3 regions of the Chryseobacterium piperi genome follow, and region 1 is predicted to be linked to each of the others. Evidence: riboswitches for the same ligand, from Rfam matches in the RefSeq annotation. Region 1 holds a riboswitch; each other region holds the start of a gene.
The links. A riboswitch is a leader RNA that binds a small molecule or an ion and turns the genes downstream of it on or off. The one in region 1 is predicted to bind cobalamin.

Region 1 (5,734 bases):
TAGCTTACAATAAGTTTAAAATTTCTTCCAGGCATAGGATAGTTTCTTACCACATCATAGTGTTGATTCAGAGTATTATTGACTTCCAGGCTTGCTTTCAGCTGATGTGATCGCCAATAAAATGTTCTCTGAACGGATAGATCATGAGTATACCAGGGCCTAACAGCATTGTATTCAATATTGTTTTGTTGAGCATCATATCGTTTCCCGGTATACATGAAACTATAATTAAAACTCCAATCCTTATAATCCGCCATCATCGTAAAGGTTCCTGAATGCCATGGTACATAAGGGATCTGATCCCCGTAATAAGATTCCCCCTTTTCTGTAAAATCCCGCGCACTCTGGTATGTATAACTTACCAAAGGCTTTAATTGCACCTGCCCTAGCTGCAGTTGTGCCTGTACGTTGACATCAGCACCTATAATCTGTACATCCCCCAGGTTCGTCATCATCCATCTGAAAAGATTGGTAGTGGGTACGGCGATAATCTTATTTTCAACCTTGTTATAGTAACCGTCTACTTTTACATAAATATTTTTTAAAACAGGTTGGTTAAAAGATTTCTGATAAGTAAAACCCAAATCATATTGGTTGGTAAATTCCGGTTTAAGAAAAACATTTCCAATCATTGTATAATACAAATCATTAAAGGTTGGCATCCTGAAGATCCTTTTATAAAAAGCCCTTATCATAAAATCTTTGGAAGCCAATGGCTGGTAGCTTAAAAATGCTGAAGGAGTCCATTCTCTTTTATCCGGGGATTTCGAATTACGCTCTACTTTCTCCTGAATAAAGGTTCCTAATACACTTCCTAAAAATTTAAACCGTTTCCATTGGTATGTTGTTGCAAAGGCAACCAACGAAGTATAGCGCGTAGGAAAAGAAAACAGTTTTAAATTCGAATCCAGGTTATTATATTGAAAATCAACATTCGCGCTCACATCCCAATTGGATGTAATGGAATACATATTTGATGATGACAGGTAAACTTCCCTCTGGATGTACTTATTATCTGTCTTTAAAGCTGTTTCTGCTACATTTACCGTGTCCAGATACCTGGTATAGTCATAGGCAAATTTGGCTTTAATCTGTGTTTCCAGCTTTGGAAATATTCTCTTTCTAAAACTGGTCTGCACAAAATAATTCTTATCCAACAGCTTCTGCCCTTTTGGTCCAAAACCATTATTGACGATAGCTGAAGGAATTCCACGATCAGAAATATATCCATATCCCCGGATATTCCAGCTTCCGTTATTCAACAAACCCTGCAAACTGGTTTCAAAACGCTTTGCCGTAATATAAGAATCATATCTTGTGGCCACAGTATCGTTGGCAATGGAACCATCAGGATGTTTTTTCTGATACGTATATTTATATCTCCCATCACTTTGTATAAATTCGGAACTGAAACTGGCAGAGACTTTATTCGAAATTTTTTGCTCCAGGCGAAAAGACGGATTAAAGAGATCTATAGAACTGTTTTTTATCCTGAGAACAAGATTGGTTTTCTTTTTTCCATAAAAGACCGGAGTTTTGGGCTGCAGGTAAATAGAACCCGAAGACCCAAAGTCCTTAGCAGGCTGGAAAATTTCACTTTTCTGACCGTTATACAATGAAATCTCCTCAATATCATCCAATGAAAACTTTCCCAGGTCAATGACTCCATTTTGAGCATTTCCCAACTGGATTCCATCATAAAAAACGCCTACATGCTGGCTTCCCATACTTCGGATATTCACTGTTTTCAATCCACCAATTCCTCCGTAATCTTTGATCTGCACTCCTGAAAAATACCGCAGTGCATCAGCAACAGACTGGCTGTTAAGCCGTTCCAACTGCTCTCCGGAAAGCGTTTGTGCAGGCAGAATTTCTTTAAAATCTTTTTTATAAATATGAACCGGAAGAATAGCTTTTTCCTTTATACTATCTTTTGATTGAGAAAAATACAATTGAGTAACCAGCACAAGAATTGTGATTATTATGTTTCTGGTTGTATTAGTATATTTTGATTCCATTAGCTCCCTGAGAATAATTGTAACGCTAATGGATATAAGAAAGCAGCAACGGTATAGCACAGCAATATACTGTACAAAATCGTTGTTGTCCTAAGCTTTATTCCACGAAAGCGTCAAACTTTAATATTTCCGGCAGGTCTTCTGACTTACTCCATTTTTGAAATCCTTCCCATTAAAAAAACAGTGGATGTATTCTTCAAAAACTTTGGTTTGGAGCTTACAGCAGCGGGTCTGTTCCGGATTTACACCGGATTCCCTTTTAAGAGCCTTTTACAGCTCACCAGATTGCGGCAAAGATAGAAAATTCCCGTAAGAAACAATACTCCATCTAACAAAATGATAATCAACCTGATAAAACAAAACATCCCGTTACAATGTAACAGGATGCTTGCTGATATACCCTTTAAATTCTACAATGGGTAAATTGGATTTACTTTCCTACAAACTTACGGTCACTCAATGTCTTCATAAATAAGATAAGATTAACCTTTTCCTGCTCCGTCAGGGGAATTCTGTTTCCATTGCTCTTAAGGATCGGATCAAGGTTATTGGCATCTAAAACTCCATTATCCAAATAGTCAAGAACAGCTCTCAATGTCGCGAACTGTCCGAAGCTTCCGTAAGGAGCAGTATATTCTACATTTCTTAGAGAAGGAACACGGAAACTCATATAATCTACCGGAAGACCTGTAACCCTGCCGCGCCCAGCTTCATTAGTATCAGGATTCAATGGGAATCCAATATTTCTAAAGCTCTGATCTGTAAATAAAGCAGTACTATGACAGCTGGAACATTTTTGCTGAAAAGTCTGATATCCTTGTGCTTCATTTTCTGTGAAAGAAATCCCTTCATTCCGTTTTACCTGATCATATTTACTATCGGCAGAAATAAGCGTATACTCATATTGAGCAATACTTTTATATATCCTTTCGGGGGTCATCACTTCATCTCCAAATGCTTTTCTGAATAAATCTTTATATGTGGAATCGCCTTTAATTTTACCAATAACTTCCAGAATAGATGACCCCATTTCTTCATGCGTGATAATAGGAACCAATGGTTGTTTTTCAAGCTGGAGTATATTCCCATCCCAGTTATAAAACTTCATAAACAACATGTTTTGGATAGGAGGTGTATTCCGGATTCCTTTTCTCCCCAAAATACCTATTGCTTGTGCATTGGTATCAGCAAAAGCATTAGCCTGAATATGGCAACTGGAGCATGAAACCGTATTATCTGCACTGAGTCTTTTTTCGTTGAATAGCTTCTCTCCCAACTCAACACCATATTTTGTAGGCCTGTTTGAGTTCACCGAATTATTTAGTTCGGGAAAACCTGATGGAATATTCAAAGAGATGTTGGGGTTATCATAAGCAATCGGTTCATAATAGTCATTATTGCATGATATCAACAGTATGACAACCGATAAAATACTTAATATTCTTTTCATTTTAAATGAATTTATTTATACCAACCTGAAAAAGCTTTTTCTTTAGTCCTAAGTTTCAGCTGATGTGGAGATATATTTAGTTTTCTACTTTACTGATCGAAAATATTCCGGTAATATCGCTTGCTCCATTTCCGCCCAGATTATCCACAAATTTGACCATCTGAGCGGCCGTATGAATATTAGGAGTAGCATTTCCATCCATCCCGGTTCCTGTTTTCAGTGTAATCGTATTCGTCTTCCCGCTCAGCAGTTTATCAAAATCTGCTTTAATGATAATTTTAGGAGCTTTATCTCCTACGATTGCATTGGTAGAAAGGCTAAGTGTAATATCTCTATATGCATCGACGCCTTGTGTATAATTACCTTCAGTACCTTTTATGGTGCTTCCTGTATGAATAGACATCTGCTTGTTATCAGTATCAAAGAAGCCTTCGAGTTTTGTAAAGCGATAGCCAGCTCCCCACTCCCACATCATTTGTGTATCATTGGCGCCGGCCTTTGCATAGAATCCTGGAAACCTCACTTGGTCTAAGGTGTTAAGCTCTTTCTTAATTCCTAAACCAAATTTGATGGCCTTATACCCCCCAACAGGTATATCATTGAGAATATAGGCCAGACTTTCCGGTTTTGATTGGTCTATCACTGTTGCCCCTTTATCCAGATCGTTTACTTTATATGGAACCTCATTTCCGTCTGCTTTGATAAGTCGAATATTACTGATGACATATTTCAGTTCTGAAAAATGGTGAACCTGCCCCATTGCTGAAGTGTTTGTTGTTGCTGAAGCAGAAGCTGCACCTCCAAGAACAATAGGAGTATTTTTGAATGTATTATTGAATTCCAACGTCACATTGTTAGCAACAGAATTACGATCACTCCCCTGACAGGAAAAGAGGAACAGTGAAAAAACAGATCCTAGTGACCATAATAAATATTTGTTTAAATTTTTCATTTTAGTTAAATTTTAGTTTGTTATAATAATGTATTGAATAGTAGAGCACCTCATCATCGCATTAAAAACTGAATTTTAAAGACGTAAAGATGTTCCGCCCCATCCTGGGGATATTTCCCCAGTCGGCATAAGTGATGTAGTATTTGTTTAAAAGATTTTCTGCACCAATCTGTAGAACAGTTTTAAATTTGTTGATTTTGAAGGTATAATCTGCGGACAGATTCCATATGGTATAGGCAGCTGTCTGGTCTTCTCCATATTCAGGACTGTAATTGATCTGCATAAAATCACCATTCACGGAAGTCTGGAATCCAAAATCTCCATGTGTAAGATGTACGGAAGTTTGATAACTTAACGGGCGAATGAAAGGTAAATTTCCACCTTTATCATCGGTTCCCCTTGCATAGGTAACAACTCCTTTCCAGTGCAGATTTTGCAAAATATGGTACTCCGCATTCAGAGACATGTTGAAGAGTGTTGCGTAATCCAATGAAGTATATCCCTTCACTCCCACCGACTGATAATTCATCGGACTTCCCATACTTAGAATTCTGCCAATGATATAATTTTGAATATAGAAATAATTTACTTTTGCCTCAATTCCTAACTTCTCATTTTTAAAACCCGCACTCGCGTTGGTTTCATATGAAATTTCATTTTTTAAATTAGGATTTCCTATATAATCGTACCGGTCAAAGCTATTGTAAATGTAATATCCGTAACCTTCCGAAACAGAAGGTGCCCTATGACCATAGCCCGTTCCTATTGAAAAATTAAAATGATCAATATTCAATTGATATCCTGCATGAAGGTTTGGCAGAAATCTCGTTTTTTCCTGAGGTGCTCCTGGATGAAAGATCCAATTGAACTCCACATATTTGGACTTATTGTAATTTAAACCTAAGGATCCTCCGAAATTGAATCGGCTGTGATCTGAAATATCCCATGAATTATTCATAGAAAGGCCGGCATAACGAGTAGTAACCCAAGGCCAGCTATAGGCAAACATGGTCCTCTTACTTCGGTCTTGGGGATACATCCGCATTTCTGCTATAGATAAATTATTATACACATTAAGCTGGATTTCCGAAGAATACTTCTCATTTTTCAAATTCATTTTAGAAAGCAAACCATAAGTTGTACTCCAGCCCGGCATATCCATATGAACCAAATTTTCAGGACGTGCCGTATCATCCATATAGTGCTCAATAGCGTTGTAATAGATCTTTGTATCCCAGGATTTTACCAATCCATTTTCAAATAGCTGCTTATAGGAAGCTGAAGTAATCACTGCCCTGGAAAGCCATAAATCCA
Region 2 (5,734 bases), 1.6 Mb from region 1:
ATTCAGTTTCTGACGAACTTTTGAAGCTACTTTTTTATCTTTCAAAACTTCATTGATCTTTTCGATGGTTTGAGTTACTTTTTCAGAATCTACTTCTTTAAAATCAATACTTTCTGTATTTTCAAGCTCGTCTTTGGCAACTGTTTCTGCATAGTTCCAAAGCTCTTCTAATTGCTCTGCAATCCTTTCTTTGTGTTTTTTGACAGCTCTTCCCCAAACAAAAGTATAGCGATTGGCATTGGCTTCTATCTTGGTGCCATCTACAAAAGTGGTTTTCAGACTTACCAAACCTTCCTTTTCCAAAAGAAGAACAATTTGTGTGAAAATAGCTTTAATCTCACCTTTCAATCGTTCACTACGGAACCTGTTTAAGGTGTTATGATCGGGACGGCTCATTGCAGAGAGCCACATAAAATGGATGTTTTCTTTCAAGGCCTGCTCCATTTTGCGGCTTGAATAGATATTGCTTAAATAGCCATAAATCAAAACTTTCAAAAGCATTTTTGGGTGGTAGCAAGATGTTCCGCCAGGTTTGTAGGTTTTAATTAAGCTTTTGATATCCAAGCCATCAATAATGTTTGAAACAATTTTCACAGGATGTCGCTCATCAATCAACTCCGATAAATTGGGAGGAAAAAGCAGATTTTCTTTGGGGGTGTAATCTTTAAAGACTACTTTTGACGTACTTAACACAATGCAAATTAATCAATTTGCAACTATTAGGAAAGCGAAAGCTTTCCTTTTTGCATAAAAAAGGCTATCTCTTTTGAGACAGCCTCATTTTTTATAGTTATTTGTAATATAGGTTTTTATTTACCCATATTTTTTATCTGCTCAATTTGTTCCATATAGGCATCCCAACCTCCGGTTGAAAGCACATAAACCATATAGATTAAACTTAAAACCCCAATAACAAGACCTATAATACATAATATTCTTCCTGTCTTCAAATTATTATAATCTATATAAAGACTTGGGTCTTTTTGATACAAGGCATTGTCTTTATTATAAAGGTTCATTCCGATTAATCCGCAAATGACACCTACAATTCCGTTACAGCAGCAGCTGCCTAAAATAGCAACGATCCCTAATACTAATACTGTTGTTGCGTTTGGTAATTTCTGATTCATAGTTATTTTGTTAAGTTGTTAAATAAAAGTGTTTGTAAAAATAGGAAACCACCATGATAACTGAATTAAGAATTGCTAAAAAAATGATAACATTTCCATAATTTCTTTTTCTGTCAATAAAATTCAGCCCCACGGTACATAAAAAAAGTAATAAAGTATAAACCGCAGGAAACATATGAAATGCCTCTGAAAATTTTCCTTCAAAAACCAAGACAATAGCCCTTTGGGTTCCACAGCCGAAACATTCTATTCCTAGGAACTTCTTGCTTGGGCAAGGCAACATAAAGTCTTCAATTTTCATTTTTCCTTTTATTTTATTCTCTAAAATTAAGAAGAAATTTTCGCTCGCAGATACTGATGTGGGAAAAAGCAATTTTCTCCCATCTCAAAAGAGCCTTGAACAGCAATATATGGATTTCTTAAAATTTCTCTGGCAATAAATATCAGATCTGCATCCCCTTTTTCTAAAATATCTTCGGCCTGTTCTACTTGAGTAATCAGACCTACAGCTCCGGTTTTTACTACAGCTTCCTTCTTTACCTGTGAGGAGAACGGAACCTGATAACCATCAAACACAGGAATTTTTGCACCGTGGATATTTCCGCCACTGGAAACATCAACCAAATCCACTGCATGATCTTTAAGTATTTTTGCCAGTGCTACACTGTCTTCAATATTCCAGCCATTCTCAGCATATTCGGTTCCTGATATTCTCACAAACAAAGCTACATTTTCATTGAGCTCTTCATTCACCGCATCTACAATCTCGAGTAAAAACCTAATTCTATTTTCAAAGCTTCCCCCATACTCATCTGTCCGTATGTTTGATAGAGGTGACAAAAACTGATGGACTAAATACCCGTGTGCACCATGGATTTCAATGATATCAAAACCTGCCTTTACAGCCCTTTTAGCTGCCTTCTTAAAATTCTGAATCTGTGCTTTAATATCCTCAATCGTCAATACCTGTGGAATCCTTTCCGTAGGATGATAAGGTATAGGGCTCGGAGCAATGGTCTCCCACCCCTCTTCCACCGGAATCTGAATATTATTCCAGGTAGACCCTTTTCTTCCGGCATGGGCCAATTGAATTCCAATTTTACTTTCCGAATTGGAATGAACAAACTTTACTATCTTTTCCAGTTTTTCTGCTTGTTCATCATTCCAGATTCCCATACACTTATTCGTGATTCTGCCACGTGGCTCCACACCTGTTGCTTCAACCATAATTAAACCTGTACCGCCTTGTGACCTGCTTCCATAGTGTACAAAATGAAAATCATTCGCCAGTCCGTTTTCACAGGAATACATACACATAGGGGACATTACCCATCTGTTTTTAAGCTCTACATTTCTGAATTGTATCGGAGTATATAACATCTTGATTTGTTTTATATTTTAATATCAAACGAAGAAATAGAATCTACTTGCTCACGTGGTGAAAAAGAAGTAATTTTATCCCCCCTTTTTAGGCTTCAATATATGAAAAAAGACATACAGATCGGCTATGAATATTTTAAAAATAGTAGCGAACTGAACGATATAGAAAAAAAACTGTTCGAAAAAGCAAAACAGGCTCGTGAAAATGCCTATGCCCCCTATTCTCAGTTTTTGGTTGGCTGTTCTATTTTACTTGAAAACGGAGAAATATTCTCCGGAAATAATCAGGAAAATGCAGCTTTCCCATCAGGACTTTGTGCTGAAAGAACAACCATATTTTGGGTAGCCGCCAACTTTCCGGATCAAAAAATTAAAAAAATCTTTATTGTAGGTGGTCCCAAAGAACGTTCTGAAAAAACACCTCCTATTCCACCTTGTGGAGCATGCAGACAAAGCTTGATGGAATACGAAACAAAACAACATGAAAATATCGATCTTTATTTTTCAAGTATGAATGGAGAGGTAGTGAAAGTACATTCAATTAAGGATTTAATGCCTTTTTATTTTGACGGTACCTTTTTATAATCTGTAAAAAGGTAAAACCGCAAAATCGCCAATTTGTAAATGAGGAGTTCAACAGGTTTTTGTCATTTCGAACAAAGTGAGAAATCTCTTAAATTAAAATTAGAAACTGTTCTTCCTTTATTAAAAGGACGTTCATCTACTCTGTTTAATAAAACCATCCATACGGGTTTTGTCATATATTCTGGCAGGTTACGTAGACACTTATTCTCTATATGTGGAAGTCTTGGATGCTTTCAAAATAATCCTGTATACCAATGTCTTCATTATTTCGCATGAGATTATCTTGTTTAATTTTAACAATAAATTGCTGGTTCTTTTTAAAAACTTATCTTTGCAAAACTTTGGTTTTCAAGCTATTGAAAATAATAGGGAATTGGGTGAAAATCCCAAACTGTCCCCGCAACTGTAAATCGCAATAATTATTTCTATAACAAACCACTGTGAAAACGGGAAGGTATAGAAAAGTGAAAGTCAGGAGACCTGCCAAAATGATAACTCAAAAATATATTGCTTTCGGAGGAAAAGTAAAATAGTATGAAAAAAACTTTAATACTACTTTTATCGTCATCTGCTTATCTTCTTTGTTTAGGACAAGAGAAAGCAATTGATACCGTTTATATTTTTGACAACCAAATGAATCGGGTAAAACTGTTTCATAAGGTCAATACACTTACTCCAAGTGATATTCAAAAGAACTCTTCCAACTTATCTGAAGTATTACGCTTTCAGTCTTCCGTTTATATTAAAGAAAATGGGCGTGGAATGGTCTCTTCTCCCTCATTTAGGGGGACGAGTGCACAGCAGACCGCTTTTGTCTGGAACGGAATTAATATCAATTCTAATTTTTTAGGACAGGGTGATATTAATAATATGCCTTTATTCGGATATGACCAGATGGAAGTAAAAGCCGGTGGTGGAAGTGTTATCTATGGAAGTGGTGCGATTGGCGGAAGCATCCATTTAAATAATGATTTAAGTTTTAATAAAGGCCTTAAGGCCTCTCTATATTCTGAAGTAGCCTCTTTTAGTACCTTTATTAATTTTGCACAAGCGGCATACAGTAATGATAAGTTCAGCTTCAAAGTTTCAGGAAACCATATCAATAGTCAAAATGATTATGAGGTTGAAGAAAAGAACTACCTGAACAGAAACGGCAGATATTATAACACTACTTTTAATCTTGGCGCTTCTTATAAAATAGCTCAACATCAGACAATTTCATGGCAAAGTCAGTTTTTTGATTCGTCACAAAACTATCCTATTTTTACAGAGAATGGGAATAAAACAAAGTATGAAACACAAAGTATCAGAAGTTTAATTTCCTGGGACATTAATAAAGGGAAGCTATCCAATAGTTTAAAAGCAGCTTATACTGAAGAAAATTTTCAATATTTTGGAATTTATAATACTCCAAAAACAAGTGGATCGACAGGAAAAAACTATATATTCAAAAATGATTTTAATTATTTCATTCTCCCTAAACTTAATCTGAATGTTATTACAGAATTTCAGGTAAATAAAGGAGAAGGATATCAGCCCAGAACCTCAGCAGAAAATACAGAGAGCATTGGAAATGTAAGCAGAAATGTAGGCTCTTTAGCAGGACTTCTTCGCTATTTCCCCACAAAAAATTTACGTTTTGAGGCAGGAGTAAAAAAAGATTTCGTTGAAGATATCAGCTCACCTGTTCTTTATTCATTATCAGGGAAATGGAATCCTTTATCCTGGTATAGCATAGGATTGAACGCATCCAAAAATTTCAGATTTCCTACTTTCAATGACTTATATTGGAATCCTGGAGGAAACCTTAATCTAAGGCCGGAAAAATCTTATCAGATGGATATGGACCATGAATTCAAACTGAACGCTTTTAAACTAACAGTAAGCCCTTATTACATGAGTATAACCGATAATATTGTCTGGCTTCCTACGGCATATGGATATTGGTCTCCGGTTAATATCAACAAAGTTGAATCGTATGGTGTGGAATCACAAATTACTTTCGATAAAAAATTTAATGACCATCATTTGAGATTTAATATTGGATACACCTTTGCTAAATCTATCAATAAAGAAACCAAAAAGCAAATGATGTATGTCCCTCTTCATAAAGTTTTTGGAAATTTTGATTATCAATATACCTTCTTAAAATTCTACGTTCAGGGAATGTTTAACGGAATTACATATACCACAACAGATGAAAAAAGAGAAGATGCATTGGATCCGTATTTTGTTTTAAATACAGGAGTTTCAGCAACACTTCTCAAAAAATACACTTTAGGATTTAAAGTCAATAATTTAACCAATACTGTTTACGAGACTGTATCGTTTTATCCGATGCCTAAACGCAACTACAGTATTTCTGCCACTATAAATTTTTAATAAAAAATAACATGAAAATAACTAGACTTTTACAGCTTTTATTTGCCACCGTATTATTATTCAATATTTCGTGTAGTACCGACAGTAGTTTCACTCTTCCCGAAATTACATATGAAAATGGGTTTCTAATTACCAATGAAGGGAATTATGGAAAACCTAATGCCGAGGTAACTTTTGTTTCCAGAGATTTAACTTTTAGCCAAAACAATATTTTTTCTAAAAATAATAATGGAAGCCAGCTAGGAGATGTTCTACAA
Region 3 (5,734 bases), 890 kb from region 1:
CTATACATGAAGAGATCGGTTTTGATACAGCGTATTTTCGTAAAATATGTAATGAAAATGACATTAAAGCATTGGTGGTAACGCCTAATTTTCATAATCCGACCGGTATTCTCATGACAGATGAAATTAAAAAAGAGCTTTTATCTGTTGCTTTGATGTACGAAATACCGATTATTGAAAATGATATTTACGGAGATCTTTATTTTGGTGAAGAAAGGCCTTCCTGCATCCGGAATTTTGATGAATCAGGTTTGGTGATGACTTTTTCTTCGTTTTCCAAAACATTGGCGCCTGGAATACGTCTGGGTTGGCTACACCCGGGTAAATATTATGTGGAAGCAGAAAAGCTGAGATTTTCATTGGGCAGATCCGTAGCTCCAATATATCAGGAGTTATTGATTAAATTGCTGGAAGAAAACAGCTATGAGAAACATTTGCGAGTCTTTCGTAAACAATTGCAGGAACAGGCTACAGCAATAGGAGAGGCTTTGAGCAATTATTTCCCGGATGGATCTCATTTTTATAAGCCGGCAGGAGGATATAGTATTTGGGGAAGATTACCGGAGAGATTGGATATCTATGCTTTTTATCATTATTGCGAAACTCACCGGATTTTATTTACTCCGGGTGAAATATTTGGCTTCGGGAATCAATTCAGTCACTATTTTAGAATCATATTTGCAGATCGCATTAATACCAAAAACGTCCTGTCTCTACAAAAGGCCGGTGAAAAAGCCAGGAAGCTTTTACCGGAATAATTTCGACCGTGATGGATACTTAGCTTTCTATAAAAAATAATAAAAGCAGAGGGAGCTTGCTCCTTGTAGGGAATTTTTTTAGGATTAATATTCTCTGTTTTTTGATGATCTATCCATTTGAATGATTTTTAACAAGCACATTTTTAGGGGATTATATTTGCCTAACATAGGTTAGGGGATTATTATATACGTGTTTGGATAAAATACTTATATTTACGACCAAGGAGTTTAGTTAGACTTCTTTATCAACCGAAATTGGTTACACTTAGCTGGGTATTAAAAGGGAATCGTGTGTAAATCACGAACTGTCGCGCAACTGTAAGTAACACTCAAAAAGGTTTTTATCTATCAAGGTCCACTGTTCGTTTTTGCGAATGGGAAGGACGATAAAAATCGTTACAAGTCAGGAGACCTGCCTATTTCGAATTGACGATGCTTTCGCGATCTGAAGCTTATAGTCAGGTATGATACGTTTTGATGATGCACCAGTATTGATATGGTTGTATGATCATGATGCAGAGATAGTGTTTACCGCATGTATTGCAAAAATACAGGTATATCTATAGTTCTGCCGTATTGCTCCTTTCCATAATTTTCTCTCTTACAAAGTATTGTGAAGTTATCAACTGCTTTTTATAATGATTTATAGACATTAAAAGGGTTGGTGATCATACGGTCACATTATCTGACTATTACTGATTAATTGTCAAAGTGAGGTATTTATCATCAACCATTCATCAAGGTTTATAGGTCGTTGGATTAGTTTAAACAATTTAAAAAAAAACTATTTTTTAAATTGTTGATAGTATGTGAGTTAAAAACATTAAACGAACAATGATATTAAGATGAGTAAAAATGCCAATTTAAAGTCAGCCGGATTACGGTTCCGGGAGGCTATGCAAAAAGAAAATCCTCTTCAGATTGTTGGAGCTATCAATGCTAATCATGCATTATTGGCTCAGCAGGCAGGTTTCAATGCTATTTATCTTTCAGGAGGCGGAGTTGCTGCAGGTTCTTTAGGTGTTCCCGACTTGGGAATTACAACCCTCGAAGATGTATTAATCGATATTCAAAGGATAACCAATGTATGTGAGCTGCCGTTGATGGTAGATGTAGATACAGGTTTTGGTCCTTCGGCATTTAATGTATCCAGAACAGTGAAATCTCTGATTAAGGCGGGTGCGGGTGCCTTACATATTGAAGATCAGGTAGGAGCAAAACGTTGTGGACACAGACCTGGTAAAGAAGTAGTAAGTAAAGAGGAGATGGTTGACCGGCTAAAAGCGGCTGTTGACGCCAGAACTGATGACGATTTTGTGATTGGAGCAAGGACAGATGCATTTGCCAACGAAGGATTGGAACGAACACTTGAACGTGCAGTTGCTTATAAGGAAGCCGGAGCAGATTTCATATTTGCGGAGGCTGTTCCCGATTTAAACTATTATCAAAAATTTGTAGATGCGACCGGGATTCCTGTTTTAGCAAATATTACTGAATTCGGGATGATCAAAATGTATACTGTTGAAGAGCTGAAAAAAGCAGGAGTGGGTTTGGTTCTATATCCGCTTTCTGCTTTTCGTGCTGCTAACAAAGCTGCTCAGAATGTATATCAACATATTCGTAAAGACGGGACACAGGCTAATGTATTGGATACCATGCAGACCCGTGATGAGCTTTATGAGAGTATCAATTACCATGATTATGAACAAAAACTAGATAACCTTTTTAAAAAGAACAAAAATGTCAATGAATAATGAACCTACATTTAAACCTAAAAAGAGCGTAGCACTTTCAGGCGTAGCAGCAGGAAATACTGCACTTTGCAGTGTTGGTAAAAGCGGGAATGACCTGCATTACCGTGGATATAATATTCTGGATCTGGCTGAAAAAGCAGAGTTTGAAGAAGTAGCTTATCTGTTGATCTATGGCCATCTTCCGACACAATCACAGCTCAATACTTATAAAACCAAACTCAAATCGTTAAGAGGCCTGCCTCATTCCGTAAAAAGTATTTTAAAAAATATTCCTGCGGCTGCACATCCAATGGATGTTATGCGTTCAACTGTTTCTGCCATAGGTACGATCCAGCCTGAGAAAGATGATCATAATGTGGCCGGAGCAAGGGATATCGCAGATAAGTTATTAGCCTCATTCAGCTCAGCACTTTTATATTGGTATCATTATACCCATAATGGAAAAGAGATTGAGGTTGAAACAGATGACGATACCATTGGCGGACACTTTTTACATTTATTACATGGTAAAAAACCATCTGATTCCTGGGTGAGAGCAATGCAGATCTCATTGAATCTCTATGCTGAACATGAATTTAATGCTTCTACTTTTACGAGCAGGGTAATTGCCGGAACCGGATCTGATATCTATTCTTCTATAACAGGAGCGATCGGGGCGCTAAGAGGTCCTAAACATGGGGGAGCAAATGAAGTAGCTTTTGATATTCAAAGCCGTTATAATTCTGCTGATGAAGCGGAAGAAGATATCCGCAAAAGAATTGCCAATAAAGAAGTAATCATAGGGTTCGGGCATCCGGTTTATACCATTTCTGATCCAAGAAATGTAGTGATTAAGAAAGTAGCAAAACAGCTTTCTGAAGAAGAAGGGGATATGTTGCTTTTTGATATTGCAGAACGATTGGAGACGATTATGTGGGGAGAGAAAAAGATGTTTCCTAATCTGGACTGGTTCTCAGCAGTGTCATACCATTTGATGGGGGTTCCGACTTTAATGTTTACCCCATTGTTTGTCGTATCCAGAGTAACAGGATGGAGTGCACACATCATCGAACAAAGACAGGATGGAAAAATTATCCGTCCAAGTGCCAATTATACAGGGCCTGAAAATAAAGATTTTGTTCCTATAGGAAGCCGATAATCAATCAATTCAACAGATATATAATAATAAAATTTAAAAATAAAAAGATGTCATCACACATTTCAAATGAAAGACCGCAACCGGATAAAGTATTAACAGATATTGCAGATTATGTATTGAATTACGAAATCAAGAATGATTTAGCCTGGAAAACAGCTCACTACTGTCTTTTAGATACGATCGGATGTGGGCTGGAAGCTTTAACATATCCTGCCTGTACCAAATTACTCGGGCCTATTGTCAAAGGAACAATTGTTCCGAATGGTGCTAAAGTACCGGGAACTCAATTTCAATTGGATCCGGTTCAGGCTGCTTTTAATATTGGAACTATTATTCGCTGGTTGGATTTTAATGATACCTGGTTAGCTGCAGAGTGGGGACATCCTTCGGATAATTTAGGAGGGATTTTAGCGACTGCCGATTGGTTGTCCAGGGCTTATATTGCGGAAGGAAAAGAGCCTTTAAAAATGAAACAGGTACTGGAGGCAATGATTATGGCCCATGAAATACAAGGGGTAATAGCTCTTGAAAACTCATTCAATAGGGTAGGTCTGGACCATGTACTATTAGTGAAGCTGGCTTCAACTGCCGTTGTTGGGAGATTAATAGGATTGACACGTGATGAGCTGATCAATGCTGTTTCATTAGCATTAGTTGACGGACAGTCTTTAAGAACCTATCGTCATGCTCCTAATACGGGAAGTCGTAAATCATGGGCAGCAGGTGATGCAACTTCCAGAGCAGTACGCTTAGCATTGATTGCTAAGACCGGTGAAATGGGATATCCGTCAGTACTTACCGCTAAAACATGGGGCTTTTATGATGTGTTGTTTAAAGGAAATGAATTTAAATTTCAGCGTGACTATGGTTCTTATGTAATGGAAAATGTATTGTTCAAAATTTCCTTTCCTGCAGAATTTCATTCTCAAACTGCTGTAGAGGCAGCAATGACGTTCCATCATAAGTTAAAGGAATTAGGTAAAACTGCCGATGATATTAAAAAGATCACCATCCGTACTCACGAGGCGGCCATTCGTATTATTGATAAAAAAGGCCCGTTAAATAACCCTGCTGACCGTGATCATGCAATTCAATATATGGTGGCAGTGCCGCTTATCTTCGGGAGACTGACTGCTGCAGATTATGAAGATACTATTGCTTCTGACCCAAGGATTGATGTGCTTCGTGACAAAATTGAGTGTGTGGAAGAAATACAGTTTACCAAAGATTATCACGATCCGGAAAAGCGTTCAATCGCTAATGCTTTAACAGTAGAATTAAATGACGGATCTATTTTGGACGAAATAGTGGTCGAATATCCGATAGGGCACAAAAGGAGAAGAGATGAAGGTATTCCTGAATTAATTAAAAAATATAAAGTGAATCTGGCCCGTATTTATCCTGAAAAACAACAAAAACAGGTATTGGAGAATTCTTTGGAATATGAAAAGCTTGTCGATCTTAATGTTAATGAGTTTGTCGATCTTTTGGTGATCTAATCAATAAGACTTATTCTTTCTTTGCAGAAACATGAAAATTCAATTTTCTTAAGAAATAACCCCTCTGAAAGATTTCAGAGGGGTTATTTCTTAAGAAATAACCCCTCTGAAAGATTTCAGAGGGGTTATTAGTACCTAAAATAAATAAAATGATTATAAATCCGGATATACCGGATATTATAAAGATTGATAATTGTAATCGATATTGCTCCATAAAACTTCATCATCTGGTTCAGTCATCCCTGCAGGGGATTCAAAAGTTCCGTACTTATAAAACATATCCTGGTATCGGGTGAGCCCTATAATGTTTCTTTTGCTATGGATAAGACCTGAATTTTCACGAGGCATTTTGGTCGACACTCTAAATGATCTTCTTATCTGTAAAGAATTATTATTTTGATTAAATAAACCAATATATGTCAATTCATTATTGTCAGGAATAAATAAAGAATCTTTTTTTCTCTCTATAGAATAGCTTTTTTCAGCCGATGTTCCTGTATTCAGATAAATGAGATTCTTTTTCACATCAACACTTATTTTCTCCCATGGGATTAATTGGATATCCCAATAATTTTTTAAATACGT

Region 2: another riboswitch for cobalamin. It lies ahead of CJF12_RS19490 (TonB-dependent receptor plug domain-containing protein); the one in region 1 lies ahead of CJF12_RS12350 (TonB-dependent receptor plug domain-containing protein).
Region 3: another riboswitch for cobalamin. It lies ahead of prpB (methylisocitrate lyase); the one in region 1 lies ahead of CJF12_RS12350 (TonB-dependent receptor plug domain-containing protein).

What each region holds. Positions count from the first base shown of each region.
Region 1 covers NZ_CP023049.2:2,818,912-2,824,645, forward strand. Annotated here, with positions in the region: gene CJF12_RS12350 (TonB-dependent receptor plug domain-containing protein) at 1-2,018, opposite strand, end outside; cobalamin riboswitch at 2,133-2,318, opposite strand; gene CJF12_RS12355 (cytochrome-c peroxidase) at 2,449-3,468, opposite strand; gene CJF12_RS12360 (MbnP family protein) at 3,545-4,420, opposite strand; gene CJF12_RS12365 (TonB-dependent receptor plug domain-containing protein) at 4,482-5,734, opposite strand, start outside.
Region 2 covers NZ_CP023049.2:4,438,197-4,443,930, reverse strand. Annotated here, with positions in the region: gene CJF12_RS19515 (IS1182 family transposase) at 1-693, opposite strand, end outside; gene CJF12_RS19510 (CCC motif membrane protein) at 810-1,130, opposite strand; gene CJF12_RS19505 (DUF2752 domain-containing protein) at 1,141-1,431, opposite strand; gene namA (NADPH dehydrogenase NamA) at 1,458-2,510, opposite strand; gene CJF12_RS19495 (cytidine deaminase) at 2,613-3,095, shown strand; cobalamin riboswitch at 3,421-3,597, shown strand; gene CJF12_RS19490 (TonB-dependent receptor plug domain-containing protein) at 3,630-5,477, shown strand; gene CJF12_RS19485 (YncE family protein) at 5,489-5,734, shown strand, end outside.
Region 3 covers NZ_CP023049.2:1,927,078-1,932,811, reverse strand. Annotated here, with positions in the region: gene CJF12_RS08390 (aminotransferase-like domain-containing protein) at 1-758, shown strand, start outside; cobalamin riboswitch at 998-1,192, shown strand; gene prpB (methylisocitrate lyase) at 1,604-2,512, shown strand; gene prpC (bifunctional 2-methylcitrate synthase/citrate synthase) at 2,499-3,650, shown strand; gene CJF12_RS08375 (bifunctional 2-methylcitrate dehydratase/aconitate hydratase) at 3,698-5,149, shown strand; gene CJF12_RS08370 (hypothetical protein) at 5,327-5,734, opposite strand, start outside.